One region of the Enterococcus gilvus ATCC BAA-350 genome, then DNA from elsewhere that is predicted to be linked to it. Evidence: predicted binding sites of a transcription regulator. Region 1 holds the regulator's gene; each other region holds the start of a gene.
What was found. The regulator NrdR, encoded in region 1, represses ribonucleotide reductase genes. The targets are predictions, from matches to a motif close to ACACNATATATNGTGT.
Positions count from the first base shown of each region.

Region 2: a site for NrdR is predicted at 2,665-2,680, ahead of nrdD (anaerobic ribonucleoside-triphosphate reductase). Genes of this name have one in related genera too.
Region 3: a site for NrdR is predicted at 5,094-5,109, ahead of I592_RS01660 (deoxynucleoside kinase). Genes of this name have one in related genera too.
Region 4: a site for NrdR is predicted at 3,088-3,103, ahead of I592_RS17490 (deoxynucleoside kinase). Genes of this name have one in related genera too.

Region 1 is NZ_ASWH01000001.1:1,677,734-1,685,497, reverse strand. Features, by position in the region: gene polA (DNA polymerase I) at 1-44, shown strand, start outside; gene mutM (DNA-formamidopyrimidine glycosylase) at 313-1,146, shown strand; gene coaE (dephospho-CoA kinase) at 1,149-1,748, shown strand; gene nrdR (transcriptional regulator NrdR) at 1,934-2,407, shown strand; gene I592_RS08270 (DnaD domain protein) at 2,419-3,732, shown strand; gene dnaI (primosomal protein DnaI) at 3,732-4,658, shown strand; gene I592_RS08260 (tRNA (adenine(22)-N(1))-methyltransferase) at 4,775-5,488, shown strand; gene I592_RS08255 (Nif3-like dinuclear metal center hexameric protein) at 5,469-6,590, shown strand; gene pepT (peptidase T) at 6,615-7,764, shown strand, end outside.
Region 2 is NZ_ASWH01000001.1:2,452,505-2,460,268, forward strand. Features, by position in the region: gene I592_RS12245 (FtsX-like permease family protein) at 1-1,603, opposite strand, end outside; gene I592_RS12250 (ABC transporter ATP-binding protein) at 1,593-2,360, opposite strand; gene nrdD (anaerobic ribonucleoside-triphosphate reductase) at 2,784-4,976, shown strand; gene nrdG (anaerobic ribonucleoside-triphosphate reductase activating protein) at 5,078-5,680, shown strand; gene dinB (DNA polymerase IV) at 5,672-6,793, opposite strand; gene I592_RS12270 (hypothetical protein) at 6,978-7,508, opposite strand; gene I592_RS12275 (HTH domain-containing protein) at 7,679-7,764, opposite strand, start outside.
Region 3 is NZ_ASWH01000001.1:339,009-346,772, reverse strand. Features, by position in the region: gene I592_RS01685 (glycerol dehydrogenase) at 1-548, shown strand, start outside; gene I592_RS01680 (Cof-type HAD-IIB family hydrolase) at 686-1,495, shown strand; gene I592_RS01675 (magnesium transporter CorA family protein) at 1,560-2,465, opposite strand; gene I592_RS01670 (IS3 family transposase) at 2,716-3,693, opposite strand; gene I592_RS01665 (helix-turn-helix domain-containing protein) at 3,585-4,283, opposite strand; gene I592_RS01660 (deoxynucleoside kinase) at 4,378-5,034, opposite strand; gene mvk (mevalonate kinase) at 5,413-6,354, shown strand; gene mvaD (diphosphomevalonate decarboxylase) at 6,347-7,336, shown strand; gene I592_RS01645 (phosphomevalonate kinase) at 7,337-7,764, shown strand, end outside.
Region 4 is NZ_ASWH01000002.1:505,277-513,040, forward strand. Features, by position in the region: gene I592_RS17480 (sensor histidine kinase) at 1-1,277, opposite strand, end outside; gene pnuC (nicotinamide riboside transporter PnuC) at 1,478-2,221, opposite strand; gene I592_RS17490 (deoxynucleoside kinase) at 2,276-2,983, opposite strand; gene I592_RS17495 (hypothetical protein) at 3,193-3,402, opposite strand; gene I592_RS17500 (hypothetical protein) at 3,415-3,987, opposite strand; gene I592_RS17505 (MarR family winged helix-turn-helix transcriptional regulator) at 4,001-4,420, opposite strand; gene I592_RS17510 (MFS transporter) at 4,554-5,921, shown strand; gene dhaM (dihydroxyacetone kinase phosphoryl donor subunit DhaM) at 6,023-6,391, opposite strand; gene dhaL (dihydroxyacetone kinase subunit DhaL) at 6,384-6,962, opposite strand; gene dhaK (dihydroxyacetone kinase subunit DhaK) at 7,031-7,764, opposite strand, start outside.

The DNA of each region.
Region 1 (7,764 bases):
TGACGGACAGCAATTGGGGCAAAACATGGTATGAAGCAAAATAGTGAAAAGCTGGAAGAAATTCCAGCTTTTTTACTTCATTTAAATTGCTGCGGGCATGTTAGAATAAGAATGATTGCCTGTTCTTTCTAGAGAAAACAAATTATTTTTCGCTTTTTTAGAAAAATGGTACCGTTAATACGAACTTGCGCCTTTTTTGCGAGATAAAGATACGTACCGCTTCACTGTTAATATATCCAGAGATGTGAAGGGCGTACCTGGCTCAAGCAAGTTCATAAAATCGAATAAAAGAATAGAGTTAGGATGATAGATATGCCAGAATTGCCAGAAGTTGAAACAGTAAGGAAGGGGCTAGTTTCTTTAGTCAAAGGAAAGACGATCGCAAAGGTCGATGTTTATTGGCCAAGAATCGTTGAATTCCCAGAAGTAGAAATTTTCCAGCAGCAGTTGATCGGGGAGTCCATTGAAACTGTCGAACGTCGGGGGAAGTATTTAATTTTTCAGTTTACTCATTATGAAATGGTTTCCCATTTAAGAATGGAAGGCAAATATGAATACTTTAAACAGCCGACGCCATTAGATAAGCACAGCCATGTACGCTTTATTTTTTCAGATGGGTCAGAACTGGTCTATCATGACGTTCGAAAATTTGGCCGAATGGCGCTGCTAAAAAAAGGGACAGCCAAGGAGTACAAAGGTTTGGCCCAATTGGGACCGGAGCCGACAGATGAAGACTTCGATCTAGCGCTTTTTAAACAGCAGTTAAAAAAATCCTCAACCATGATCAAGCCATTATTATTAAATCAAAAAGTGGTGGCAGGTTTAGGGAATATTTACGTGGATGAAGTGTTATGGCTGGCAAAGATTCATCCAGAGCAGCCTGCTAATACATTAAGTGCGCAATCTGTTCGTCGTTTACGAGAAGCCAGCATTGAAGTGATTGGAAAAGCCAAAGAAGCAGGCGGCACCACTATTCGGACGTATTTGAATGCGCTGGGAGAAGCAGGTCATTTCCAACAAGAGCTGCATGTCTATGGACAAACGGGGATGCCTTGCTCTCGTTGCGGCACACCAATTATAAAGATCAAAGTTGCTCAGAGAGGAACGCATCTCTGCCCACATTGTCAAAAATTGAAGAAGGTGTAAAGATGAGCTTTGTTTTAGGCATTACTGGAGGAATCGCTAGTGGAAAATCGACGGTGGTAACTCTTTTTAAAGAGCAAGGATTCCCTGTTGTCGACGGGGATATTGTTGCTAGAGAAGTGGTTGAACCGGATACGGAAGGACTTCATGCTCTAAAAAAAGTTTTCGGCTCGGAAATCATCAAAGAAAATGGCGCGCTAGATCGAAAAAGATTAGGAACGATTGTTTTTCAAGATGAAGAGCAGAGAAACCTGTTGAATCGAACATTAGATTCCTTTATTCGGAAGGAAATTACGAAACAAACAGAAGAGGCTAAGCGCGTAAGCCCCCTTGTGATCGTGGACATTCCTTTATTATATGAAGGAAAGTATGAAGCGATGATGGATCAGGTCGCGGTAGTGTATGTCACTCCAGAAATACAATTGCAACGGTTGATGATGAGAAATGATTTTTCAGAAAAAGAAGCCTTGGAACGAATCAACAGTCAGCTTTCTTTAGAAGAAAAGAGAAAACGAGCAGATGTGGTCATTGATAATTGTTCCTCGAAAGAAACAACGCAGCGGCAAGTCCTTGATTGGCTAAAAAAAAATAAATTTGTTTCTTAAAGAATTCGGCGTCGTAGCAGTACGACGCTTTTTTTAGCACGCTGGTTATGGTAAACTCATGTTATATAAACAAATAAATTTAATGTCACAGCGAATCGTTGTTTTTAAAAAATTGTTCTATATAACAAAATATATTTCACAAAATCAGTGAATTTAACTAAACGTAAGAAAGTGTGGGTGAAGCAATGCGTTGTCCAAGATGTAATCATAATAATTCTCGAGTGATCGATAGTCGACAAACTGATGACGGACGAGCGATTCGCCGTAGAAGAGAGTGCGAAAGCTGTGGGTTTCGGTTTACAACCTTTGAGCGGATCGAAGCAGCTCCTTTATTAGTTGTTAAGCGAAACGGGGATCGTGAAGAGTTCAGCCGTGATAAAATTTTACGCGGATTGATCCGTTCGGCGGAAAAACGCCCAGTCGCGATGGAACAAATGGAACAAATCGTTGATCACGTGGAAAATCGGGTCCGCAGCATGGGAGAAAATGAAGTTCCAACGAGTCAGGTTGGCGAATTTGTCATGGAAGATTTGATGGAAGTGGATGAAATTGCGTATATACGTTTTGCAAGTGTATATCGACAATTTAAAGATATGTCTGTGTTCTTGAAGGAATTACAGGAGATCGTTGATAAAGCGAAATCAACGGATGAAGAGTAGGAGGCTTTTTAGTGGCAGAAGAACTAAAACCCAGCACCTTTTACACGGTCTTTGGAGAGCCACAGCTTGATCAAAGTAAGCAAGAGGCGTTGCTTTATTTGTATCAGCCGATCATTGGCAGCGCCGCATTAAGTCTCTATTTAACCTTAGCAAGTGACATTACCATCGAAGGAAAAAGTCCTAGTTTGATGCATACAGACTTGCTGGCTGCTGTCGATACTGGACTGATGAATTTGATCAAGGCACGAGAACAGCTTGAAGGAATAGGTCTGTTAGACACGTACCAGCAAACGGATGATGAGATAGGATTGAGTCTGCTGTATCATTTAAGGACCCCGATGTACCCAGTTAAATTTTTCCAAGATCCATTAATGGGTTATTTATTATTAGAAAAAATTGGTACGCGACGGTATGAACGGTTGGTGGAGCGTTTCAAGCCAAAGGATTTTGACACAACCACTGCTAAAAATGTCACGAAGCGTTTTCGCGATGTTTACCGTTTTGATGAGAAAATCTTTGACAGCCAGAGTGAGCTGCTGGAAAAAACACAGGATGATTTTTCAGATTCCAGAGACTTTGATTGGTCATTGTTTAGCCAACAATTGAAACGATTCAATCTTATTTTATCTGTTGATGAACGTGAAAAATTACAGACCTTCCAGACTCTTTATGGTTTGGGGGAACTGGACCTTGCAGAATATGTTGCCAAAGCTGCGGCGGGTGAGAAGACAGGCGTTAATTTTACTTATTTGCGACAATTGATCAATAAAGAGAAGCGGCCGATTATTCCTACTGCTTCACCGGAAGCTGTTACTGAAAATAAAGAGACAACGGGGACTTTTTCACCGCAAGAGTTAGAAATTATTACACAAAGCAAAAAAATCGCGCCGGTCACTTTCTTAAGAGCGATAAAAAGAGAAAAAGGCGGATTTGAAACAAATACGGAAGTTCGATTGCTAGAGGAATTGATCGGTAGAAATTTACTCCCTAAGAGCGTCATCAATATCATCATCAATTATATTTTAGTGATCCAAAATCAAGCTGTAATCAATGCGAATTATTTAAATGCGATCGCCAACGATTGGGCGCAAAAGAAAATCACAACGCCGGAAGCAGCAATCGCGCATGTCCGACAGAACAATCAAAAATTGGTTCGTAAGACTCAACCCTCGCGTTCAAATTACCAAAAGCGTGGAGCGGGTCGTAAAGAGGCATTGCCGGAACATATCAAGCAACCGCCAAAAGAAACAAAATTGACGCCAGAAAAAGAAGCGGAATTGAACCGTAAATTAGCAGAATATTTGAGTAAAGAAGGTGACGATTGATGGAAGATGTAGGAAAAGAATTGAATCGCATCATTAGAAGCCGCGGAGTTGATGGCCGTTACCGTCAAATGATGGAAGAAGTTTTGGCTGATCCGGATGTTCGTCAATTTATTGAAGAACACAAAGAAAAATTAACGCAAGAGGACATTGAAAAATCTTTTGCAAAGCTTTACGAGTTTGTTCAAGAAAAGAAAAAATTCTTGGCCTCTGATCCAACCATGATCGCACCAGGCTACGAACCGCAATTAAGCTTGAATTTTCATTTTATTGACGTTACTTATGTACCTACCGATGAGTTGTTGCGTTTGAAGCGCGAGGAGGAAATCCGTAATCGAGTGAATTCTTTGGATATGCCTAAAGATATTCGTAAAGCCTCTATCCGTACTTTTGAAGTCACTTCAGGACGAAGCGAAGCGCTGGAGGCTTCCTTAGATTTTATAAATCAGTATGAGGGCAGCCCTAAGTCGTTTCATAAAGCGTTGTATTTAGTGGGGACATTTGGTGTAGGGAAAACCTACTTGTTAGGAGCCGTGGCCCATGAACTGGCTGTCAAAGGATTCGAAACCACGCTGTTACATTTTCCAACCTTTGCTGGAGAAATGAAACAAGCAATTTCAAACGATAAAGTGGGCCCTAAATTGAATGAAGTGAAGCGTGCGCCAATTTTGATGATTGATGACATTGGTGCCGATTCTATGAGTGCTTGGATTCGTGACGAAGTTCTAGGTGTTATTTTGCAGCACCGTATGCAAGAACAGCTCCCAACATTCTTTTCTTCAAATTTCAATATGGATGAGTTGGAAGAACATTTGTCTGTTACACAACGCGGGGATGAAGAGCCGTTAAAGGCCAAAAGAATCATGGAACGTATTCGTTATTTGAGTAAGGAAATATTCGTGATTGGTGAAAACCGTCGAAATGGTTAAAAAGCGAAAAGTTTCTTAGAAAAAGAGAAACGCCCTATTAAAAAGCGCTGTCATTTAGCTCTTTTTAAGGGCGCTTTTTTTAAGGAGTGTTATAATTATTTTTAGGATGTGAAAAAATGAACGCGAAAGATTTATCCCTTCGTTTACAAAAAGCGGCGGAATTTGTTCCGCAAAATGCCCGATTAGCCGATATCGGCTCGGACCATGCCTACCTTCCAGTGGCGCTGATGCTTCAAAATAAAATTTCTTATGGTATTGCCGGGGAAGTGGTTGTAGGTCCCTATAAATCCGCTCAGAAGCAAGTAGCAAAAAACGGATTAGAAAATAAAATTGATGTCCGACTTGCAGATGGACTGGAAGCCGTAAAACTGGAAGACCATGTTTCAGCTATTACTATCTGCGGTATGGGCGGTGTATTGATCCGCGATATTTTACAACGGGGAAAAGAAAAAAATCGTTTATCTGGAGAAGAACGACTGATCTTGCAGCCAAATGTTGGTGAACGTCAATTACGAAAATGGTTAGTAGATGAGAAATATACGATTACTGACGAGTCGATCCTCGAGGAAAATCAGAAGGTCTATGAGATAATCGTCGCAGAAAAGAAAGAAACCATTCCAGAGTACACGGAAAAAGAGTTGTTCTTTGGGCCGATTTTGTTGAGAGAAGAAAATGAAGTATTTCTAGAAAAATGGCAATATAAATTATCTAAGAGTGAGAGAATTTTGAACAGCTTACATCAAAGTGATCAAGATGTAGCCGAGAAAATCCGTGAAGTCGCACAAGAAATCGAATGGATCAAGGAGGTACTTGCACATGCAGGGAAATAAATTTATTCAACGATTCAACGAGTATTGTCCTGAGTGGTTAGCTGAAGATGGCGATCCTGTTGGCTTGCATATCGGCACCTTAGATAAAGAAGTCGATCGTATTATGATGAGTCTGGATGTTCGTCCAAATGTTGTTGAAGAGGCAATCGCTAAAAAAATTGATCTGTTGATCGTGAAGCACCCTCCGATATTTCGTCCAGTTTCTCGCTTGACGACGGATGAGGTGCAAACGAAGATGTATGCAGATTTACTTAAGCATGACATCGCAGTCTATGCGGCACATACCAATATGGATATTGTTTCTAATGGATTGAATGATTGGTTTTGCGAAGCCTTGGATGTTTTCAATACGAGTCATTTGGTCCAAACGCACACGATCTCCATGAAAAAAATGGCTGTTTATGTTCCGCAAGAAAACGCAAAAGAAATGCGTCGAGCATTAGCTGAAGCTGGTGCGGGGGAACAAGGGAATTATCAAGCAACCTCGTTTACAGTAAATGGGACAGGTCGTTTTACACCAACGGAGGAAGCGAACCCGGCAATTGGATCGAAAAACGTGCCGGAACAGGTTCAGGAAAGTAAAATCGAAGTTATTTTTCCTGAAACGAGACAAGCAGCGGTTGAACAAGCAATGCTCGCTGCGCACCCCTACGAAGAACCGGCTTATGATATCTACTCGTTAGATAATCTCACCGAGAAATTTGGGATCGGCCGAATTGGTGAGTTGAAAGAAGCACTACCGACGGAAGATTTCATTGAGAAGGTAAAAGAAACATTTCAATTGGACGGATTACGGGTCGTTTATCCTCATACGGAGAAGAAAACAATCAAGCGAGTGGCTATTTGTGGCGGAAGCGGTGAAAAATTTTATCGCGATGCTTTGGCTGCGAAAGCGGATGTTTACATTACTGGAGATGTCTATTACCATACCGCGCATGATATGCAGGAAACAGGGATGCTGGTGATTGATCCGGGCCATTATATTGAGTCATTGTGCAAAGAAAAGATGGTGGCTCTATTTGAACAATGGAAAAATGAAGAAGAATGGACAGTCGATTTCTTCGTGTCTGAGACGTCCACGAATCCTTTTTCATTTAAATAAATAAGCATTAAAGGAGAGAGTAAGATGTACGAAAATTTATTACCACGTTTTTTAGACTATGTGAAGACAGAAACTCGTTCTGATGCGACAAGCACCACAACACCCTCAACACAAACACAGGTAGCATTTGCCAAAGAGCTGATGAAAGAATTAGAAGAAATCGGCATGAAGGATGTTGCTTATAATGAAAATAACGGCTATGTGATTGCTACTTTGCCAAGCAATCTTGACAAAGAAGCGCGGACGATCGGCTTTATTTCTCACATGGATACCGCTGACTTTAATGCAGAAGGCGTCAATCCTCAAATCATTGAGAAGTATGATGGCGAATCAACGATCAAACTTGATGCTGAAGGCAAATATACATTGAACGTAAAAGATTTTCCTAATTTAAAAAATTACAAGGATCAAACCTTGATCACAACGGACGGATCGACGTTGCTTGGCTCTGACGACAAATCTGGGATCGCTGAAATTATGACAGCAATGGAATATTTGATCGCTCATCCTGAGATCAAACACGGTGAAGTTCGTGTTGGTTTTGGTCCGGATGAAGAAATCGGTATCGGTGCGGATAAATTTGATGTAAAACAATTCAATACGGACTTTGCTTACACGATGGATGGCGGGCCAATTGGCGAATTGCAATATGAAACCTTTAGTGCGGCTCAAGCAGAGATCACGATGCACGGCAAAAACGTGCACCCAGGAACAGCGAAAAATACCATGATCAACGCGTTGCAAATGGCGATTGATTTCCATAATCAATTACCAGAGAGTGATCGTCCTGAAAAAACAGATGGACGTGAAGGGTTCTTCCATCTATTAGCATTAGATGGTAATGTGGAAGAAGCGAAAATGACCTACATCATTCGCGACCACGACCATGATAAATTTGAAGAACGCAAACAAATGATTACGGACATCCAATCAAAAATGAACAGCCAATTTGATCAAGAACGTGTGGAAATCAACATGTACGATCAATACTACAATATGGGTGAAATCATCAAGAAAGACATGAGCATCATTGATCTAGCAAAGCAGGCGATGGAGGAAGTAGATGTAAAACCTGTCATTGAACCTATCCGCGGAGGAACAGACGGTTCGAAGATTTCTTTCCTAGGAATTCCTACACCAAACATCTTTGCCGGAGCAGAAAACATGCACGGGC
Region 2 (7,764 bases), 770 kb from region 1:
GGTAAATCGTTGTGTCCTCTTTTCTGCCACCTTCGCCTGCAGAAATGTCCCCCACGATCTGCTTGTTCTCCCATTTCAAGTCATAATGTATCGGAAAATCCCAATCACCCTTCAATTTTTTTCGGACCAATTGATTTAGTTCATTTTCCTTTGCATTCCTGACATCAATGACCTCAAGAGAATAGCCATGACCCGCTGTAGCATTAAATATTTTATCGGAAACGACAATTAAACTGGTCCCATAACGCAAATTCGTGTCCCCGAAAAAGTTGGGGTACGTCCCCTGGACCGTCAGCTCTTTGTCCTTCAAATAAATGATTTTGCTGTAATTTGTGTAGTCATTCAAATAGCGCTGATACGAGCTCAAAACGACCGTAGACTTCGGTGTCTTCAACTGGATATCCTTCAGCGTCGGGTTGGTCCGTTGGAAGGCACGGTAATCCGAAATAGACACCATGTCCATAACCTCCGGCTGCGAATTGACGCCTTCACCAGAGATCTCCACACTTTGCTTTGCCGGAACAGCTTTAAAATTCAATGTCTGGTGTTCATAAGGAGCCACCTTTTGCAGCTCTGGCGCGAAGGAGGCATAGCTTTCCTGGGTGACGGTCAACGAGGCCGGAGCGATCTCATTCACCAAGCGCATCTGTATCGAGACCATCGCCGCCATCCCGCCTAGAATCAGCAGGGCCATCCCAAGAGCCACCGTGATCGAGCCGAAGAAACGCCACTCGCTGAATAAGCGCAATTGCCATTCACTTCTCGACAGCATCCCCAAGTTTTTGTTCAATCGCTTCGGCCGATAGGAATTGTACCAACGCAGCGAATACGCAAAAAACAAATAGCTGCCTACCACGCACAGGACAAAAATCAGCCCCATCAGCAATAAATTGCCTTCGATCAAGCCAAAACGACCGCTCATTCTGCGAGCAAAACGGATATACATCACAGCCATTCCCCAACCACTTAGTAAAAACAGAATCCCGATCGCACCAAGAATTTTCTGTCCTATCCTCAACTTCATGGCTTGGATTTTCCGCAAGCGAATCTTCATCAAATGGGAAAATTTGTAGCCTGAAACAAGCCACAATATCTGAAACGAGACCGCCCCTAAGATGAACAAGACGACGAGCCCTGTGGTGAGGATCGCATCTGATGAAAAGAAGAAATGGACCTGCAAGGGCAAATCCATCGCCTTGACTAAAATCATACTAAAGAGCTTAGACAGCAGCACCCCTAACCCGATCCCGATAACGAAAGAAAAGATCCCGATAAAGAAAATCTCTAAGATGAACCAAAGACAAATTTGATAATAATTGAGACCATATAAATGAAAGATACTAATGTCCTTTCGACGATTTTCAATAAAAAAGCGGTTGGTATTCGCCATAAAGAACAATAAGATGACGACTACAGCAAAGCTGCCGAAGCCCAGCATCGCTACTAGCTGCGTATTCTTTCCAGCGCTGCGAATCAGCGGCTGTTCATACGTCATGGCAGTAAAAGAATAATAGACCATTACCGCGAAAATCAGACTAAAGAAAAAAATCAAATAATTCCCCAGTTGTTTTTTAAACCCGCGCCAAATGAGACTAATCAGCATTGGCCTTCCCACCTCCGCCGATCGTAGCCTGCATATCGATCACTTTCTCAAAAAAGTCTTTACGGGAAGACCGGCGAACGATCTCCGAAAAGAAACGGCCATCTTTGATAAACAAGACGCGGTTGCAATAGCTGGCTGTGTAGGGATCATGTGTCACCATCAAGATCGTCGTATCTTCATGGATATTGACCTCGTCCAAATAATTCAAAAATTCTGTAGCAGACTTTGAGTCCAGCGATCCCGTCGGCTCATCCGCAAACAAGACCAACGGCCGGCTGATCAACGCCCGAGCTGCCGCCGTCCGCTGCTGTTGACCAATCGAGATTTCTTCCGGGTACCGTGTCAGAATGTCTGAGATCTTCAGGATTCTCGTCAGCCGTATCACCCGTTCCTCGATTTCTTCATAAGAAAGCTTACTGACCGTCAACGGCAAAATAATATTGTCCTTCACGGTCAGACTATCGATCAAATTAAAATCCTGGAAAATAAACCCCAAATTCTCTCGACGAAAGTCCGTTAATCGGCTTTCCCGCATCTGCGTGATATCTGCGCCAGCGATTCTGACAGAACCCATCGTCGGCAAAGAGATCGTGGAAAGAATGTTCATCAGCGTCGTCTTGCCTGCGCCGCTGGGCCCCATGATCCCTACAAATTCACCTTTTCCAACAGAAAAATTCAAATCATTCAACACCGTTACTTTATTGCTGCGTGTGCCAAAGCTTTTGCTTAAATGCTGCACATCGATCATTTTACCCATTTGCTTTCTCCTAACTAGGATTCTCTCGTCCTTTAAGAATAGGCGGACTTTTTTCACCGCCTGCTCTGGTGCTGCCGGTGAAAAAAGTCCCTCGACAGCCGCTCGCAAATCCTTTGGTGATTCTTCTATTTTTAATATCTAAATTTTTTTCTTTATGGTATCATATTTAGGTCAGTTTCTTATGTGAAACGACCTTCAATAATCTTACAATTTTTACATGTTTATGGAAAAATATTTTCCAGTTATTTTATAGTAATCAGAAGCTTGACCTTATCAGCTTTCATTTATCTTTCAGTAAAGTGACACACTATATATAGTGTGCCGCTCTTTTTTTTACAAAATTTACCCCTATATATCGTTGCATCGTCATTAAAAATACTATATGATTGATAATGAAGTTTAAAGGAAACGGAGTTGTTTATAATGATGGAAATCCACTCAAAAGATTCATTGCTCAACGAATATCAACCATCGCTGAAAAATATTAAGGTCGTAAAACGTGATGGTCGTCACACGTCTTTTGATGACCAAAAAATTTACGATGCCTTGATCAAAGCGGAAACGAAAATCAAAGGATCCGTCGACCCCTTAGCACACGAACGTATTCAGTCAATCGTTGAACGGGTAGATGCAGAAATTTCAGAACGGTTTAACAGCGACATTAAAATCTATGAGATCCAAAATATCGTGGAGCATACATTATTAGAGCACAACGAATATGCATTAGCAGAAGAATATATCAATTACCGGACACGCCGCGACTTCCAGCGCAGCAAAGCGACGGACATCAACTTTACGATCGGAAAATTGATCAACAAGGATCAAACCGTCGTGAATGAAAATGCGAATAAGGATAGTGATGTCTTTAACACACAACGTGATTTGACTGCTGGGATCGTCGGCAAATCCATCGGTTTGAAGATGCTGCCGCCTCACGTAGCCAATGCCCATCAAAAGGGTGACATTCATTACCATGACTTGGACTACCATCCTTATACACCGATGACCAACTGCTGTTTGATCGACTTCAAAGGCATGTTGAACAACGGCTTCAAGATCGGGAATGCGGAAGTTGAAAGTCCAAAATCGATCCAAACAGCGACTGCCCAAATCTCGCAGATCATCGCCAATGTGGCATCGAGCCAATACGGCGGCTGCTCCGCAGACCGTACAGACGAGCTGTTAGCTCCTTTTGCGCGCCTAAATTACGCAAAACACTTGAAAGACGCGGAAGAATGGATCGATGATCCTGAAAAACAAAAAGCCTTTGCGAAACAAAAAACGCAAAAAGACATTTACGATGCGATGCAAAGTTTGGAATATGAAATCAATACGTTGTTTACATCAAACGGACAAACCCCCTTCACTTCTTTAGGCTTCGGTCTTGGAACGGATTGGTTTGAACGTGAGATCCAAAAAGCGATCTTGCAAATCCGGATCGAAGGTCTAGGCAGTGAAAAACGGACAGCGATCTTCCCTAAATTGATCTTTACTCTGCGCCGCGGGACAAATCTTGAACCAACAGATCCAAACTACGACATCAAAGAATTGGCATTGGAATGTGCTACGAAACGTATGTATCCAGATATCTTGAACTACGACAAGCTGATCGAATTGACTGGCAGCTTCAAAGTACCAATGGGCTGCCGTTCCTTCCTACAAGGCTGGAAAAATGACCAAGGGGAAGAAATCAATGCGGGACGGATGAATCTTGGCGTTGTGACATTGAACTTGCCGCGAATCGCGCTAGAATCTGGCGGCAGCAAAGAAAAATTCTGGTCATTACTAGAAGAACGCCTGCAAATCGCGAAAGACGCGTTAGTCTTCCGAATTGATCGTTGTAAAGAAGCAACGCCGGCAAACGCACCGATCCTTTATCAATACGGCGCTTTCGGTAAACGCTTGAAACGTACCGATGCTGTAAATGAATTGTTCAAAAATAAACGCGCAACCATTTCGCTAGGCTATATCGGTCTTTACGAAGTAGCCAGCGTCTTTTACGGCGGCGAATGGGAAGGCGACCCAGAAGCAAAAGCCTTCACTTTGAATATCATGAAAGATTTGAAGGAACACGCAGATGCTTGGGGCAACGAATACGGCTACCACTTCAGCGTGTACTCAACGCCAAGTGAAAGCTTGACTGACCGCTTCTGCCGTTTAGATACCGAACGCTTCGGAATTGTTGAAAATATCACGGACAAAGACTACTACACAAACAGTTTCCATTACGATGTTCGGAAAAATCCGACACCCTTCGAGAAGCTGGACTTTGAAAAAGAGTATCCTAAATACTGTTCTGGTGGTTTCATCCATTACTGTGAATACCCGGTTCTCCAGCAAAATCCTAAATCACTGGAAGCTGTTTGGGATTATGGGTACGACCGCATCGCCTACTTAGGAACGAACACACCGATCGATCACTGCTACGAATGCGGCTTCGAAGGCGACTTCAAACCAACCAAACGTGGTTTTGAATGTCCGCAATGCGGCAATCACGATCCAAAATCCTGTGATGTGGTAAAACGGACCTGCGGTTACCTGGGGAATCCTCAAGCACGTCCAATGGTTCATGGCCGTCACGAAGAGATCGCTTCTCGCGTGAAACATATGAAATAAAAAAGACGCGCAAACCCTCGTTTGCACCGTCTAAAAGGAATAACTGTTGACAGGGACGGCGCTCTTTGCCGCTCCCTGTTTTAGTTGAAAGGGGAAAAAACATGCGTAATCCCAAACCAAAAGAATGGCTCGCAAGTGAGTTGAGCCAACTGTATATTGCTGACTACAAGGCCTACAACTTCGTCGATGGTGAAGGCGTTCGAAATAGTTTATACGTCAGCGGCTGTCCCTTCGCCTGTGAAGGCTGCTTCAATGCGGCGGCGCAAAACTTTCATTATGGCAAACCCTTTACTCAAGAAATCGAAGACCAATTGATCGCCGACACCGCCCACGATTATGTCCAAGGCATCACCCTGCTAGGCGGCGAGCCCTTCCTAAACACGCAAGTCTGCCTAAAAGTGATCGATCGGATGCACGCTGAATTTGGCGACACCAAAGATATCTGGTCTTGGAGCGGGTATACGTTTGAAGAATTGCTGCTGGACAGTGAAGACAAATTAGAGATGCTGAGCAAGATCGATATTTTGGTCGATGGCCGTTTCGATCTTTCAAAGAAAAATTTGATGCTGCAATTTCGCGGCAGCTCTAACCAGCGGATCATTGACGTGAAAAAATCATTGGCTCAAGGCCGCGTCGTGATCTGGGAAAAGCTTCATGATTCAGAAAAAGCATTTGAACAAATTAAAAAGAGCGAACTAATCTGATCGCTCTTCCCACAATGGCAAAACAATATTTTCAAAAGCAATGGGATCTAGATTGGTCAAGGTAATACCGACTAATCGGATTCCTTTTTCTATTCCGCCGATCTCCTCCCAAATCAAACTCGCTTGAGAAAACAATTCTTCTTTTTTATCTATGTAATAAGGCAGCGTCACGCGCCGTGTCACGGTCGTATAATCTGTATAGCGAATCTTCAGTACCACTGTTTTTCCGTGGCGCTGTACGCGCCGCAGGGATTCTTCCACCTTCTCCGCCAACTGACGCAGTTGACTTAAGACTTCATCCTCCGTGGATAGCGGACGACCATAGGTATGCTCTTTTCCCACGGATTTTCGCTCACGGGTAATGTGAACTGGCGAATCATGGATTCCACGCACCTTCCGATACAAGGAATAGCCCATCTTCCCAAATTCTTGGATCAGAAACATCTCACTCTTTTCGTAGAGGTCTCCACCTGTAAAGATTCCCAACTCATTCATTTTAGGAACAGTCTTTTTCCCGACCCCGTGAAATTTTTCGATCGGCAATCGCTTCAGAAAAACCACAGACTCTTCAGGTGAAATAACGGTCATGCCCTTTGGTTTCTGATAATCAGAAGCCAGCTTCGCTAAAAATTTATTGTAGCTGACTCCTGCCGAACAAGTCAGTTGCAGCTCCTGCAAGATATCCTGCTGGAGCAAACGCGCGATTTTGATGGCCGAGCGGATGTCCATTTTATTTTCTGTGACATCCAGATATGCCTCATCGATCGAGACAGGCTCAATAATATCCGTGTAACGGTGGAAAATTTCCCGTACCTGATGCGAGACAGCCCGATACTTTTCATGATCGCCTGGCTTAAAAATAGCCTGTGGGCATAATTCGAAGGCCTTCTGCGCACTCATGGCTGAGTGGATACCGTAGATTCGCGCTTTGTAGTTCGCCGTCGTCACGACCCCTTTGCCGCCTGTGTCCGAAGGGTGGCGAGCAATCACCAGCGGATGCTTCGCCAGCTCAGGATCATCCCGCTCTTCTACCGAGGCAAAAAAAGCATCCATATCCATGTGAATGATTTTTCTCGATGTATCATTTTTCAATGGAAAAACCAATTCTGCCATCGTACACACCCCCTTTAGTCGTAAAAATCTTCCCCCTCATTATAACCGAACGTTTGTTCAGAGACAATCAATCCTGCTGAAAGTTAAAAGACGTTAAGAAGGCTCGTTGATTGTCGGATTCTTTTCTCAAAAAAAGTCCTTCTTCCAAAGTACGGAAAAAGGACTGTTGTCTTCCTATGAGTGTTTAACGTTCGATTAGATTTACTTTGCGGATCATTAGTTTGTCGGCAGAGCCTCGTTGGAACTCTTGAGGTTCTCCGAAGATTTCGGCATAAATAACTTTGTTGTGTTCGCGACGGCGAAGCTGGTAAATGATTTTCCCTGTATCTTCCAGCTCTTTCATCATTTCAGTCACACCGCCAAAGCCGGTCTTCTTGGTGATAAATCCTGTCGCTACCATTCGCTCATCCAGGTAACGGGCAGAAATGACAGAGCCCTTCGCCAAAGTAGTTCTCAAGGCGGTCGCCAATTCTTCTAGTTCTTCAGGAACGGGCAATTCACGTTCTACTGGTTGGTACAAGGTATCCCGTAAGGTGTTCAGCTCCTCTACCAACGCTTCATATTGTTCCTTTGTCAGCATGACGCCAGCAATTTTTTCACGGTTGAAAATATAAACCCCTGTCTCTGCTTTTCGAGCTTGAGCAAAAACATCCATTGGCGATTTTTTTACTTCTGTAATGGAAGATGTCGGAACATCTAATTTTCTTAACCCCATTCAGCTCTCCTCCTATTTAATAGTCCATCGATTGAAAGAACGAACTTCTATTTTTAGTTGTTTTACATTCTATTCACCCACGAATGTACAAAAAGATGCAAAATAGAACGGCATCCTCAACGTAGTCTTCATCATTATAGCATAACCTATCTTGAAGAAAAATCTTCACCTCAGTTTCCTCTTGGAGAAGTGTTGTAGGCCTGATACCTTTCTTGGATCAACAAGGAAGATTTTAAATTGGGGGTCAGCGTTAAGG
Region 3 (7,764 bases), 1.3 Mb from region 1:
AGCGTGGGAAAACTATGGCCGGAGGTTCTCAAACTTCTGCCGGAATGGCGATTGCAGAAAAAGCAGAAGAAGTACTTTTTGAAAATGCGCTCAAAGCAATTGAGGCAAACAAAGCGCATGTGGTCACTGAGGCATTCGAACAAATCGTTGAAGCCAATACCTTGTTAAGCGGCCTTGGCTTCGAAAGTGCTGGATTGGCCGCTGCACACGCCATCCACAATGGCTTCACTGTCTTAGACGGCGATATCCATGAGCTTTCCCATGGCCAAAAAGTAGCCTATGGTACCCTCACTCAACTCATGCTTGAAAATGCGGAAGAAGCAGAATTGAATGAATATATCGACTTATATCAATTACTCGGATTGCCTACCACGTTGGAAGACCTGCATTTAAAAGACGCTTCTTATGACGATCTTTTAAAAGTAGGCAAACAAGCAACCATTGACGAAGAGACAATTCACGAAATGCCCATGAACGTTACCGCGGAAGATGTAGCAGCAGCTTTAAAAGCAGTTGATACATATGTTACGACTTATTTTCCAAAATAAGCACTATACTAACACGCCATGAAACCGGACAACGCGTTCCTTTCATGGCGTGTTTTTCTATAGAAAGTTTGTAAAACCAAATGCCTTCCCTTGGTTTTTGCTATAATGAGGACAAGAAAAATGAAGGAGGCTCTTCTATGTACCGATTAATTGCTTGTGACTTGGATGAAACATTATTAGATAAAGGCCGACATGTATCCGAAAAGACACGAGAAACGATAAAAAAAGCAGAGACAAACGGCCTTGTATTCGCACCTGCGACAGGTCGCGGATTTTATTCGATCAAACAAACTTTAGAAGAATTGGACGCTGCAAATAAAGCGGCGCATTACATGATTGGATTCAACGGCGGTGTTGTCGTGGAAAATCAAGGCCCGACGATTATCAAAGACTTTCCCATGAATTTTGAAACACTTGCTCGTTTGTTTGAATTTGGATCAAATTACGAAGTGGCAATTCATCTTTACACGTTTGATCAAACCTATGTTTATCACAGTAACCCGGATGAGGACGCCTACTTATTAACGATTCCCCATGAAAAAAGACTAGATGATGATTTTGGTTTTCTAAAAGATCAGACTTGCTACAAAGCTTTATTTCAAAATTTAGATCGCAGCTATTTAGAAAAAATAGAAAAAGAAATGCCTCTTGACCTGCGGGAATCATTAGAGATCAGTTATTCTTCCAACCGCTACATTGAGTTCAACCCCAAAGGTGTGAATAAAGGGATTGCGCTACAGACACTGGCGGAACACTTAGCTATTCCGATGAATGAAACCATTGCTATCGGTGATAATACCAATGATCTGGCAATGATTCGTGCAGCAGAATTAGGGATCGCTGTGGCAAATGCCGTACCCGCAGTCAAAGAAGCGGCACAGCATACTACTAACGCCAATCATGAACAAAGTGCGGTAGCTGAAGTCATCGAATCCTTTATACTTTAAGTTAAATCCTGCTTTCTTCGTTATTAACACAAAAAAAGCGAAGCGATCGATGATCGCTTCGCTTTTAACGTATTCTTCGCCATAAAATCAAAATTAACCAGATTGAGAGTGCCACACTAATCACTACAGTAACGATCCAACTCGCTTCTGAATGTGTAAAAGGAAGCGGCATATTCATCCCAAAGAACCCTGTGACAATGGTCGGGATGGTTAACAACAATGACCAAATCGTCAAAATTTTCATCGTATCATTCAAATTATTGTTTAATAGATTATTGTACGTGCCAGATAACTGATCTAAAATCTCACTAGATAATCTTGTCATTTCTACCGCTTGTCTTGCCTCGATCAAAGCATCATCTAACTCTTCTTTTTCCTTATCAGTGAAGCTAGAAAAAATCGCCTGCGCCTTCACTTGTTCTAGCAGCACCGCATTCTGCTTAGTCGCGGTCACCAGATAAACCAATCCTATCTCCAAATCAGAAAGTGCCAACAGATTTTTGTTGGTGGTCTTTTCTCGAAGCTTTTTATTCAACTGAATTCTCTGACTATCCACTTCTTCCACTAATGGAAAATAATAATCGGAAATCAAAAATAGCGTGTGGAAGAGTAAGCTCGCAGTGCTTTGATTGGGTTCATTCGACAATAAGTTCTCGATGATATTTTCAACATACGCAGTTCGTTCATTCACAAAAGAAAAAAAGTATTGATCCTTTAAAATAAATGCCATGGGACTAGTCTCATAATGATTGTCCTTTTTCAAGAGGTTCGGCACATTAAAAATTAACAAAAAGGCCTTTTCCAACGGGTCATACTCTACCCGCGCGCGTTCATTATCATCCAAGGCATACGTCAGCATTTCATCACTGATCGCATAATCAGCTCGTAATTTTTTTATTTCATGCGCTTGGGTACTATCTACGCGGACCCATGAATACATCCCCTGATTGAACGTCTTTTTTATATCCATTAGAAACCTCCTTACTCCTAAACAACCTTACTTTAGTATAACAAAAAATATCTTATTGTATTCATTTCAAGTCGTTCATTTATCGCAGTGTTCAGTATGTACTTATTATTTACGAAATCTCTCTTTTAGTTTTGATTAAATCAAAACTAAAAAAGCTTTACCAGAAAAAAATTGAAGTGCTCCCTGTCAAGTAGACAGCCAAAAAACAAAAATTATACTATTCAGGAATCGAGTGACTCGATTCCTGTTTTTATGCGGCTTGCCTTCTGAATTCGTTTGGTGAAAGCTCATTTAACGCTTCAGAGTAGCGATAATTATTGTAGTACCGCATATAACTACTGACAGATTTCTTTAGTTCATCAAAGCTTTGATAGCTTTCTTGATAGAATTTTTCTTCTTTAAATGTTCCCCAAAAATGTTCGATCGGTTGATTGTCCAGGCAGCGACCGACTCGAGACATACTTTTGGTGAATTTATAGTTTACTTGGAGTGCTTTGTAATCATAAGAGGTGTATTGAAACCCGCGATCACTATGAAGCAGCGGTCTGACGCCAGGATTCTTACGCATGGCTTTTTTTACAGTATCCATGACAAGTGGATTATTATTGGAATGACCGAGCTTCCAAGAAACGATCGAGTGATCATAAAGATCGATGATCGCACTCAAATAAGCCTTTCGGCCATTGCCGTATCTCAATTCAGTAATATCCGTACACCATTTTTGATTGGGCTTTTCAGCGATAAATTTGCGGTTTAACCTGTTTTCTGCAACGTTAGCTTCCGTTGCTTTTACATAGGTCGGACGCTTTTTCTTGATCACTGCTTTAATCCCAAGTACTTTCATTAGGCGGTAATAACGTTTCTTAGAATAGTTTTTCTTGAATGTTCGATTCAGTTGAATACGAATTTGCCGATACCCGATAGCGCCTTTTTTACTGTCATATTTCTTCTGGATCTCTTTTGCCAGTTTTCTGTTTTCAAGTTCTTTTTTTGAGGGTTTCCACTTCAACCATTTATAGTAAGAAGAGCGTGCGATCCCAGCCAATTGACAGAGATTCGTGATTGAATAGTGCTTCTCTTCATGCAGTTCTGAAATCGTTTGATAGAGTTCCACGTTTCTTACGAACGTGAGGACCGGTTTCGCCGTTGAATCTCTTGTAACTTTTTTGCGAAGTCGTTCTCCATTTCTAAATGCTTGTTTCGTGCTTCCAGTTCTTTTACTCTTAATTTCAACCGCTCTTCTTCGGTTAAGAACTCGCTTGATTTGTTTCGTCCACGATTGTCTTTTAGTGCTTCTTCTCCGTGTTGCTGGTATTTCTTTACCCAAGAGTACACTTGTTGGTAAGAGACATCATATTTTTCGATCGCCTGTGCGTAGTTCAGTTCATTAGCGATTGTATATTGAGCGATCTCGATACGCTCTTGATAGGTGGTTTTACGTCCTTTTTTCATGGTTTTGGGTACACTGCCTTTACTTGTTGATTTTAGTGTTTCCCCATTAGTATAGCGTGAAACCCATCTTCTTAACACAGAGGTCGAAGAAATTTGAAAAAACGTCGTTGCTCGATAGAGAGACATTTCTTCATTTATGACAGCCAAAACAGCCTCCTGCTTTTGTCCACTATCGTACTGATTCCACGTTGTTGCTTCTTTTAGTCCCTCGATTCCGTCATCATTATATTTACGAATCCAATTGTTTATCGTCGTCCAAGAAAGGGAATGCTTCTTAGCGACACTGTTCACACTACGACGTTTATCCATCACTTCTGAAATAATTTGAAATTTTTCTTCTGGAGAATAAATACTTCTCTTTGACATACAAAAACTCCCTATAAAGTAGACTTGGATTTTTGTTTTTTCCTTGTCTACTTTATAGGGAGCGTATCAAATCTGGCAAAGCTTTTTTAACTTATTAATCTACGGAAACTCCTTGAACCTCTAAAATTTTTTCATCAATCAAACGAATCACTTCGTCCCGAGCAACTGCATCGTCAACAAAATTCAAGCGATCTCCATCAATTTGGATTTTAGGGCTTTCGTTATATTCTTCATACCATTGGTCATAACGACTATTCAATTCTTTATAGTAATCATACAAAGTTGGATCAAATTCCAATTGTTCATATTCCCGTCCACGCTTTTGGATACGTTCCATCATCGTTTCAAAAGAAACACGAATGTGAACTAACAGATCGGGATGCTTCTTATGTGCAGCATATGGTAGTTCCTGCATCATGTTAGCCAACAATTCATCATAGACCTTTACTTCTGTCTCTGTTGCTCGACCAAGATCGGCATTCAGATGGAACAATAAGGAATCCTCATAAATGGAACGATCCAACACATTATTGTCATCTTGCATCGCCTTTTTGATGCTATCAAAACGCTTATTCAAAAAATAAATCTGCAATAAAAAGGCATATTGTTCTGGATCCGCGTAAAACAACGGCAATACCTCATTATCTTCAATTGATTCATAAAAAGCTTGACTGCCTAAATGTTCTGACAACATCGCCGTCAAACTTGATTTCCCTGCTCCAATAGTTCCTGCTAATACGATCACGCTCATAAACCCCCAGCTCATTTCATACAAAATATAGTGCGTATTTTTCAACTTATCTAATATACCCCCAATATCTTGTGTCGTCAAACAAAATAACCAAAAAAATCTGATCACTTTTTCTTCTAAAGAATGTTTAAAAAAGCGTTGATTTTCAAAAACTTTTCAACGCTTTCGTTTACTTGTCCGCTGACTCTGAGTAAAATGGAAAGAGACAAAAAACAGACACCTACTGATAAGTAAAGATTCTTACAGTATTTTCTTCCAAAAGATAAAAAGAAAACAAATTGTTTTTGCTATAAGAACGATTCAATTAAAATGAATATTGAAGAGAAATAAATTATTTTCTAATATCTACTTACTCTAAAACGAAACAGGGGTTTTTTTATGAAATCGATTGGCTCGGGTTATGCCAGCGGAAAAATCATATTAATGGGAGAACATTCGGTTGTCTATGGAGAGCCAGCCATCGCTTTTCCGTTTTCCGGGACAGGCATCCAAGCAACCATCCAAGCGAATGACTTGGAATCATGGATTGAATCTAGTTTCTTCCACGGGCCGCTTTCTAAAGCTCCCAATACAATGCGTAATGTAACGGTGTTACTTTGGTACTTGGTAAAACATTTCAAGATTCCAGAACCGTTCTATTTAAAAATCGACAGCTCTATTCCAGCAGAACGCGGAATGGGGTCTAGCGCAGCGGTTGCCGTTGCGATCACTCGCGCCGTTTTTGATTGGATGGAGGAAGCTGCAACTCAAGAAAAAGTGTTGCATTTCGTAAATCAGGCAGAAGCGGTTGCTCATGGGAACCCTAGCGGTATTGATGCGACAACCATCAGCGGTACTGAACCCATTCTTTATCAAAAAGGCATTGGATTTCGGCCTTTTCAACTAAATATGGATGCTTTTTTAGTCGTTGCGGATACTGGTGTAAAGGGTCAAACACGCAAAGCAGTCAAGGACATCGCAAAATTGATGGAAATGCGTCCTTACGAAACGAATAAACAAATGCGGTCATTAGGGAAACTGACTGCTCAGGCGCAACAGGCGATCTTAAAAAATCGACCACAGATTCTAGGGGATTGTATGAATCAAGCGCAAGGACTATTACGTTTGTTGGGAACTAGCAATTCCCACTTAGATCATTTGATTCAAACGGCTTTAGAAAACCAAGCATTAGGTGCTAAATTAACTGGCGGCGGACGCGGCGGCTGTATGATTGCTTTAGCCGAAAATGAAACTAGCGGACGTCGGCTGCAACGTATTCTGTTGGATGCAGGCGCCCGAAATACATGGATCGAAGGGTTAGGTGTGTACGCACATGTATAGTGGTAAAGCTCGAGCTTATACGAATATCGCCTTGATCAAATATTGGGGCAAAGAAAATCAGGAATTGATTATTCCGATGAATAATAGCTTGTCATTAACACTGGACGCTTTTTATACAGAAACGGAAGTTACGTTTTCTAAAGAACTAAAAGAAGACCAATTTTATTTAGACAACCAATGGCAAGATTCGAAAGCGACCTTAAAAGTGAGTCGCTTTCTTGATTTCGTGCGTTCAAAAACAGATTCCTCCCTACGTGCAGTCGTCAAAAGTAAGAATTTTGTGCCAACTGCGGCAGGATTAGCTTCTTCTGCGAGCGGCTTGGCCGCTTTGGCTGGCGCTGCGAGTGATGCCCTGAATCTAAATTTGACTCCCGAAGAGCTGTCTCGTTTGGCTCGCCGCGGTTCTGGATCTGCTTGCCGTAGTATTTATGGCGGGTTTGCAGAATGGCAAAAAGGGTATTCCGACGAAACTTCTTATGCCGTTCAAATTCCAAGTTCGGATTTTGAGAACGACTTAAGTATGATTTTCGTCGTGGTTAACGACGCTCAAAAGGACATTTCTAGTCGTGACGGGATGCAGCGTACTGTGGAGACCTCCGCTTTTTATGATGGCTGGTTGCAAACTGTACCACAAGATTTAGCCAAAGCAAAAAAAGCTATAAAAGAAAAAGATTTTATCGCACTCGGTGAAGTTTCTGAGTCCAGTGCCTTAAAAATGCACGGAACAACTTTGGCAGCAACCCCGCCATTTACTTATTGGTCGGCGGAAAGTATGAAAGTCATGAACCTTGTTCGCCAGATCAGAAACGGGGGCTTACCCTGCTATTTCACAATGGATGCCGGTCCAAATGTTAAACTATTAGTAGAACGAAAAAATGAAGCGGCCCTGCTATCCGCTATGAGTGCTCATCTTGATGCCAAGCAATTAGTGGTCGCTCACGCAGGACCCGCTATCGAAATCTTATCGAAGGAGGATGCCTAAATGATCGAAGTATCCGCACCAGGAAAATTATATATTGCCGGTGAGTACGCTGTCGTAGAACCCGGACATCCCGCGATTATCGTAGCGATCGATCAATTTATTTCCGTTTCTATCGGTCCGGCAAAAAAAAGCGGAAGTATTCAATCTGCGCAATATAGCGACCTTCCTGTACGATGGACACGACGCAAAAACGAATTGGTTCTGGACATCCGAGACAATCCATTTCATTACATTTTAGCGGCGATCCATTTTACTGAAAAATTCGCTCAAGAAAAAGGGAAAAAACTCGCCTTCTTCGATTTAAAGGTGACTAGCGAATTGGATAATTCCAATGGTCGAAAATATGGGTTGGGTTCAAGTGGTGCAGTCACTGTAGCTACTGTTAAAGCGTTGAATGCTTTTTACGATTTGCAGCTTTCACAACTTGA
Region 4 (7,764 bases), on a different contig from region 1:
TCTTCGGTCATCCCGATGCCCGTATCTTCCACAGAGACAAGAACCGTTGAATCCGTTTCTCGCAGGTCGACTTTTATCTCACCATTGTCCGTAAATTGGATGGCGTTCTGGATCACATTGACCATGATCTGGATGAAACGATCCCGGTCGGCGTACACCTCGATCGGCTGCTCATTCAGCAAGCTCAAGCGGTCATTCACAGCGTCGGCCGTTTCTTGAAATTGCGTCAGAATGTTTCTTAATACGTCCGTTCCATCAAAAGAACACATCGTTAAGGTAATCTGATGGCTGCGTATGGTTTCATAATCCAAATTTTGCTTCACTAAGCGAATCAGCCGATCCGTCTCATTTTGCATCAGCACAATGGCTTTATCCTTTTGCGTTTCAGGGATCGCATTGTATTTCAATCCCTCCAGCAGACCTTTGATCGTCGTCAATGGGGTGCGCATTTCGTGGGACGTGTTTGCCATAAATTGCTTGCGCAGCTCTTCTTGGCGAATGATTTCCTTTTCATTGTCCTGCAAAGCCACCGCCATTTTATTGAAATCATGTGCTAATTCATTGAACTCATCTTTTCCTTTTTCCTCTTCCACCGTGATCTCAAAATTTCGATTCGTGATTTGGTTGACTGCCCGCTTCAAATCGTTGATCTTCTTCACCTGACGTGTCGCAAGGGCAAAACTGATAGCGCCGCCAAACAATAATGAAATAACAAATCCCTTCAATAGATTGTCCGTAATCAGCTTCTGACTATTTTCCAAATCTCGGGCTGATTTCGCTGCGATCAAGACCCCGTAAAATTGATCTTGGTCAAATCGTCCTGATAAAATGTAGGACGTTTGACTCGGTTCGCCTCTCAGGTCGTACTTGATCGTTTTCTCAAGGCTTCTTCCCGTTCGAATGATTTCCCATTCTTCGTTATTTAATAGGGAATCTAAAATTTTGAACTCTGTGGAAGAATAAATGACAGATTTGTTATTATCCAGCAATACAAACTTGATTCCTTGATTCGCAAGGATGACCTCAGCGTTATATAAATAGAAGCGTAGGTGTTCTTCTCTGGTCAGTGCATTGTAAGGACTAGAGAACGTATCCGGTAAATTTTCTTCTGGATGACTCAAATTACGTTCAACAGAATCGATATAATCTCGAATTTGATTGTAATTTTGAGCCACCAACGTGCGTCGGTTAATATTCGTGAAAGAAAGACCGATCAAAACGATCGTCAAAATAATAATCAGCCAAAATGCTAAAAGCTGTTGATACAAATAACGCATACGCGCCCTCCTTCGTTCATGCTCGATACTTTTACAATAACTGATTTTCAAAGGCAAATCTCATAAATCACAGAATAATCAAAGAATGTTCTTATTGTTCATAATAAATTCATCTAGCAAAACTTCTTTAAACATTTTGAATGGTTTTTGGCAGAAAAAAACGCCTAACAACAGCTAGGCATTGTTAGGCGCTCGATTAATTAATGACTCAAATGGTAGTATTCTTCTTCCATCTGCTGCATCCGTTCCCGTTCTTTTTTATTGTACCAAGGAGAAACGGTAAAGGCTAAGACGTCATTGATCAAGTAGACGGAACTGTTGACGAACATCGCCAAACTGGCTGATCCATGTCTGAATGAGATATACCAAAGGACCATCTGGGCAAGACCTGAAGCCAGCCACCAGTAATATTGATTGTTGTAGCGTAGGAAACTAATGATTCCGGCGCTCAAACTGATTGAAAAGGCGATCGCGTCGATCCAAGGACGCGGATCATCCGTAAAGCGCTGGATCAAATAACCCGAAACGAAATACATCAGGATCGTGCTGATGATCGCGAGGACCCATGTCTTTCCAGTAAATTTACGAATTTTCGATGCCATGTTATGATTCCATTCTTTACTTAATAAAACGGGAATATCTAAAGTGATCATATACGCGATTTGTTCGCCGATGCTCAAATAATTTTTTGCGGAGTATCCGACGTAAATAAAACAAATGGCTGAAATAATTCCTAAAACACCGTTGACTGATTTTGCGGCGTTGATGGACAAAATACATAACACGCCTAATGTCGTTCCGATAAAGGTGATTACTGTAAGTGCGTTCATCGGTTGATTGACGAGTGTCATGACCTGACAGCCTAAGCTAAAGAAAAAGAGATAATAGTTTTGTTGCGGCCATCCTTTTAATTGGTGAAGTAGAAATTTGAAATAGTTTAACATGATTGGCTCCTTCTAGAAAACGGTCGTTCTTTTTGGTTCATTTAAAAAGAAATACTAAAAAATACCTTTTTCAATACTTCTTCTTGAAGAATAGCGGGAGCTCTGGGGCTCTTGCAGATTCAGTTTTTCGGTTTCTTCCTTGATTTGTTTGATCACGATCTCCGCCGCTTGCGGATCAGCGACAAAATCATAGCGATCCCCATCAATTTGGATTTTTGGACAAATATCGAAGTTGTCGTACCATTCTTGGTAACGCTCATTTACCATTCGATAATACGCCAAGAGCTCTGGATTCGTGGCTACTTGCTCGTACTCACGCCCTCTTTTTTCGATCCGATCCAGCATCACATCAAAAGAAACCTTGATATGCACCAGTAAATCAGGTCGTTTTTTCGGTGCTGCATGCTCCAATTCCTTCAACATCGTCTCCATCAAATTGTCGTACTGGAGAACCTCGTCAGCACTCACCCGACCAAGATCCGCATTCAAATGAAATAACAGACTGTCTTCGTAAATCGAGCGATCCAAAACATTGTCCGCTTGCTGCAATGCGTCCTTCATTGCTAAAAAGCGTTTATTTAAAAAGAATATTTGAAGCAGAAACGTATATTTTTCTGGATTCGAGTAAAACAATGGCAGCACTTCGTTGTCATCCACATTCTCGTAAAATGGCTTCGAGTTCATCTCCTGCGACAACATATCTGTCAGACTGCTTTTTCCCGCACCAATCGTACCAGCGATCAATAGCATCGTTTCATCCATCCCTTCTCACTAAAAATTATTTTTTATCCTTGATAATAGTACTCCTAAACTTTTTTGAAGTAAAGTCTAGATTTTGTGTCTTTTTAGTGATATGAGAAAAACAGACACAATATATAGTGTTTTCGGTTACACGAAATTGAATGTGCTTTCTTTCCTATCAAAACAAAAAAGACGCGAATCTCATGTATTCGCGTCTCCTGTAAAAATCATTACCATTCCATATCTTCCATCCGATTCTCTAATTCTCGGATTTCTTCTGTGAGTTCTTCCATCGCATCCTTGATTTCATCCAGCGTCATCCCACTAGAGCTGTAGCCTTTGTAATAGGCTGTGACATACTCTGACTCCTCTAATTGACGGAGCCGATTCCGAAGAGTGCCCAGAAGTTCAATGTCTCTTTCATATTGAAGCTCGTCCATCCGTTTTCTCCTTTACGCTAACGCACTCGGACTTGGCAATTGCGGGCCTTTTCCTTCTCTTGCTAGAACCCAATCATCGTTGTCCCACATTTCCGTTTTGCGACGACCGCGGAAATAATCCCATCGTGAATCGATTTCCATTTCTACCACTGCACCGCCGCCGCCGAGGGTTACCCAGTTGTAGCTGCCGTTTCTGTGTGCAAACTTGATCCATTGCACAGGGAAAGTTTGTTCTACTCCGTTCTCGTCAATAAAAGAACGTCGTTGATTTTCATTTCGGATGAAGGATAGTCCTCTGGCATATGAGCGGTTGGTTTTATGGAAGACTTCCTCCGCCAGATCCATCGCCCGTTCATTGGATAGTAATTTTCCATCGGGTACGTGGGAATAATCCTTGAAGCTTACAAGAACACCGTTCTCGATGACTTCAATGATTCTTTCTCCGTTATAGGTATACACGCCGTCTTTTTGGTAGCGATCAATGGTGACTGTTTTTTTATTTCTACTCTCAACCGCTTCATTGACTAATTCATAGTCCTTTGGCATGGTTGTTAATTGTTCTGATAAATGGTGTTTGATTTGCATGGTTATCGCCCTTTCATTCTGACTCAGCTAATTTTCCTAATAGTTTTTCAAATGTTTCCTGCTCTGCTGAGGTTAACAAGGAGAGAAACTTGGATTGAGCACGCGCAACGCTTTCGATGATTTCAGCATATACCGCATTTCCTTCTTCGGTTAATTCCAGTAGAAAGCCTCTCCGATCATGGTCGTTTTTTTCTTTTAATACAAATCCTAGATCGATTAATTTCTGTGTGGTTCTCGTCACATTGCTTCCGTTAAGTCCTGTCAGTGTGATCAACTTCTCTTGAGGCAATCCTCCGTGATCGTGGATCTTCATGATAAAGTAATAGTTTGTAGCGTTCAACCGCAACGGGGCCAGCTCTAGATCAAGCTCTTTATGATAATCTCTCGATAATTTTCCTAACCATTTCAAGTTACTTTCTGTTTTCTGCTCCATAAAACCCCTCCTTTTTAGTTGACAACTCTCGTCTGCGCGATTTATAATTGCGTGCGCAAGCATATAATAAATCCATTTGACTTTTTTGTCAATCCATTGGCTTGTATGCGTGACTTATTAAGGAGGTCTTTTCATGGGCAACACAAAAAAAGGATGGATGTTACTGGCGATCTATATTGCGACCTTTATGACAGCGATCGAATCCACCATCGTCGTGACGGCGGCGAACGCGATCTCGAAAAGCTTCGCTGGCGATGTTCCTATTTCTTTATTATTCTCGAGTTATCTATTTTCTAGTGCCTTAGCAACACCGATTTTAAGCCGACTGGCTGATCAATATGGGAAGAAACGAGTTTTTCTATTCGGACTTTTCTTGTTTATCGTCGGAACTTTTTTATGCGGCATTTCGACATCCTTTTCTTTGCTGATTCTCTTTCGGGTGCTCCAAGGAATCGGCGCTGGCGGCATTATGCCCATCACCTTTGCCTTGATTGGTGATTTGTTCGATTTTGAGACGCGCGGGAAGATCATGGGATTGAATAATTCGGCTTGGGGGATCGCTTCTTTGGTTGCCCCGCTACTTGGCGGCTTCTTAGTCAGCCAGCTAAGTTGGCATTGGGTCTTCTTTATCAATATTCCTTTTGGTCTTTTGACGATCTTGATCGTTCAGTTCTTTTATAAGGAAGAAAAAAAATCTTCTTCAACGAAATTCTCATTTAATGAACTGAAACAATATTTGTTTTTAACGGTCAGTCTGTTTCTTGTACTCGTTGGCATTCAAGTACTGACTACGAATCTCGGATTCGGCGGACTTTTCTTCGTCGCGGGCATCATCCTTCTGTACACATTCCTTCTTAGTGAAAGAAAGCAAGCAGACCCTGTTTTGCCCATCGAAGCGTTCAAGGCTTCCGGATTTCTGTTATTTACAATGATCACTTTTTTGATCAACGGGGTATTGATTGGCTTTCAAGTTTATGTGCCTTTATGGATTCAAACGGAAATGCACCTGTCTCCAACCTTTGCTGGATTGGCGCTTTTACCGTCCTCCATTTTCTTCATTACCGGTTCGTTCTTTTCCGCCCAGCTTAGCAAGCGCTTCGGTAGGGAACGCTTATTGATTTTCTGTTTGGCGGTCAATATCGCGGTATTTGCGGTTTTAGGTGTACTGCCTCAACACGCACCTTATCTTGCCTTTCTCCTTTTGGCTTGTTTCTCAGGTTTTGGCATTGGGACGACGGTTACGACCAGCGTATTATCCGCACAAGCGGCTGCGACTGGTAACAATATTGGCGCAGTATCGGGATTTATCACGCTCTTTCGAACACTCGGACAAAGCTTCATGATCACCTTCTTCGGCATGATCTTTTCCCTTTTTGCACATTCATCTCTTTCGACCACGGGCTATCACGCCGTCTTTTTCTCGGCAGCATTGATCGTACTAATCAGCCTGTTACTCGTCTATTTTGCGACACGAATCACCAAGGAAAAAACACCGAACTAACAGAAAACTGGCTGCCGATTTGGCAGCCAGTTTTTGTAGGCACATCGATAAAACAAAAAAAGAAGTCAGTTCACACTGACTTCTTCTCGAATAACGATTTTCTATTTTACTTTTAAAGCAGCGAGTTGCGTTTCTATATCGGCTTCTCCGACATCTGCTGCCAACAATGCACAGGCGGTGTACGCACTTTCAACCAAAGCGGTATCAAAGAGCGTCACTTTTTTTTCGGTCATTTCGATGGCCATTTCTAAATTCATTTTGGCACTGCCAAGGTCATAAAAAGCAAGGAGCTCGTCAGCGGAATTTTCTTCGATCGCTTGAGAGATCCGTTCCATTGATGTGCCGATGCCGCCGTCTTCTAACCCTCCGGCAGTCGTAACAGGAACATCTTTTGCGACTTCACCGATCAACCGTTTCAGTCCTTCAGGTATTTCTTTTGTGTGTGATACCAATACTACGCCTCTAGTCATTAAAAACACCTGCCTCGATCATGGATTCAAATAAATATGCAGAGGACATGGCGCCAGGATCAATGTGTCCGATCGACCGTTCGCCGACATAAGAAGCCCGTCCTTTTGTTGCTTTGATATTTTTTGTTTTTTCGACTAAGATCTCAAGTGTTGCTGGATTCAACGTTCCATTGTTCAAGTTTTCTACCGCGGGCACCCATAGATCAAGCATCGTTTTTTCACCAGGTTTTGAATTGCCTCGTTTTTCGATCCCCGCAATGGCTGCATTTAGTAAGATTTCTGGTTCACTTGATTCTTTGCTGGCTTTCATCATTTCCATCATTGCTGTCCCGTAAAGAGGACCTGATGCCCCGCCGACTTTGCTGATCAACGCCATAGCAGTCGCCTTCAAAATGTCCGGCAATTCTCCAGACAGATCCGCAGCCATCACCGCGTCCATCCCGCGAGCCATATTGTTTCCATGGTCGCCATCGCCGATCGGTGTATCGAGTTCGCTTAAATAGTCTTTCTTGATCTGGATTTTTTCATTGAATAGTTCTAAGGTTTTTCGTAAATTATCTGGTGTAAACATAATGGGCCTCCTTGGATACTCTTTTGTACAGCATTTCGATCGTTATACGTTCCAGCTAACAGTTCTTTTTACCAAGCAATCGTGTGAACGGGTTCATTCAATAAGCGCACACGTTCGTCGTCTAATTTGATCATCGTGATGGATGCTCCGGCCATCTCCAACGAAGTCATGTAGTTTCCAACTTTACTGAAAGCAAGATCGAGGCCGTCTTCCGCCAAAATCTTTTTACTGTCATTGAATAAAATGAACAGCTCCATCAATGGCGTTGCGCCCATCCCGTTAACGAATAATCCGTATTTATCGCCTTCTTGCCACTTGAATTCTGCTTTCAATTTACTGATGATCTCTTCGGCGATCGCGTGAGAAGGTTTGATCTTTTCACGGCGATACCCAGGTTCCCCATGGATTCCTACACCAAACTCGATTTCGTCATCTGCTAAAACAAATCCTGGCTTGCCCACTTCTGGGACAGTCGCTCCAGATAACGCGATGCCGACTGTTTTTATATCTTCTACTAACGCTTTTCCGTAGCTTGCCAATTCAGAAATAGATTTTCCTTCACGGGCCATGGCACCTAAAATTTTATGAACCAATACGGTCCCAGCTACACCGCGCCGACCTTGTGTATAGGTACTGTCTTCTACAGCAATGTCATCATCTACCAAAACAGAATCGACTTCAATATCATCCATTTCTGCCAAATCTTTTGCCATATCAAAATTCATGACATCGCCTGAATAATTTTTAACGATCATTAATGTGCCTTTGCCTTTATCAGTTGCTTTGATGGCTTCATGGATTT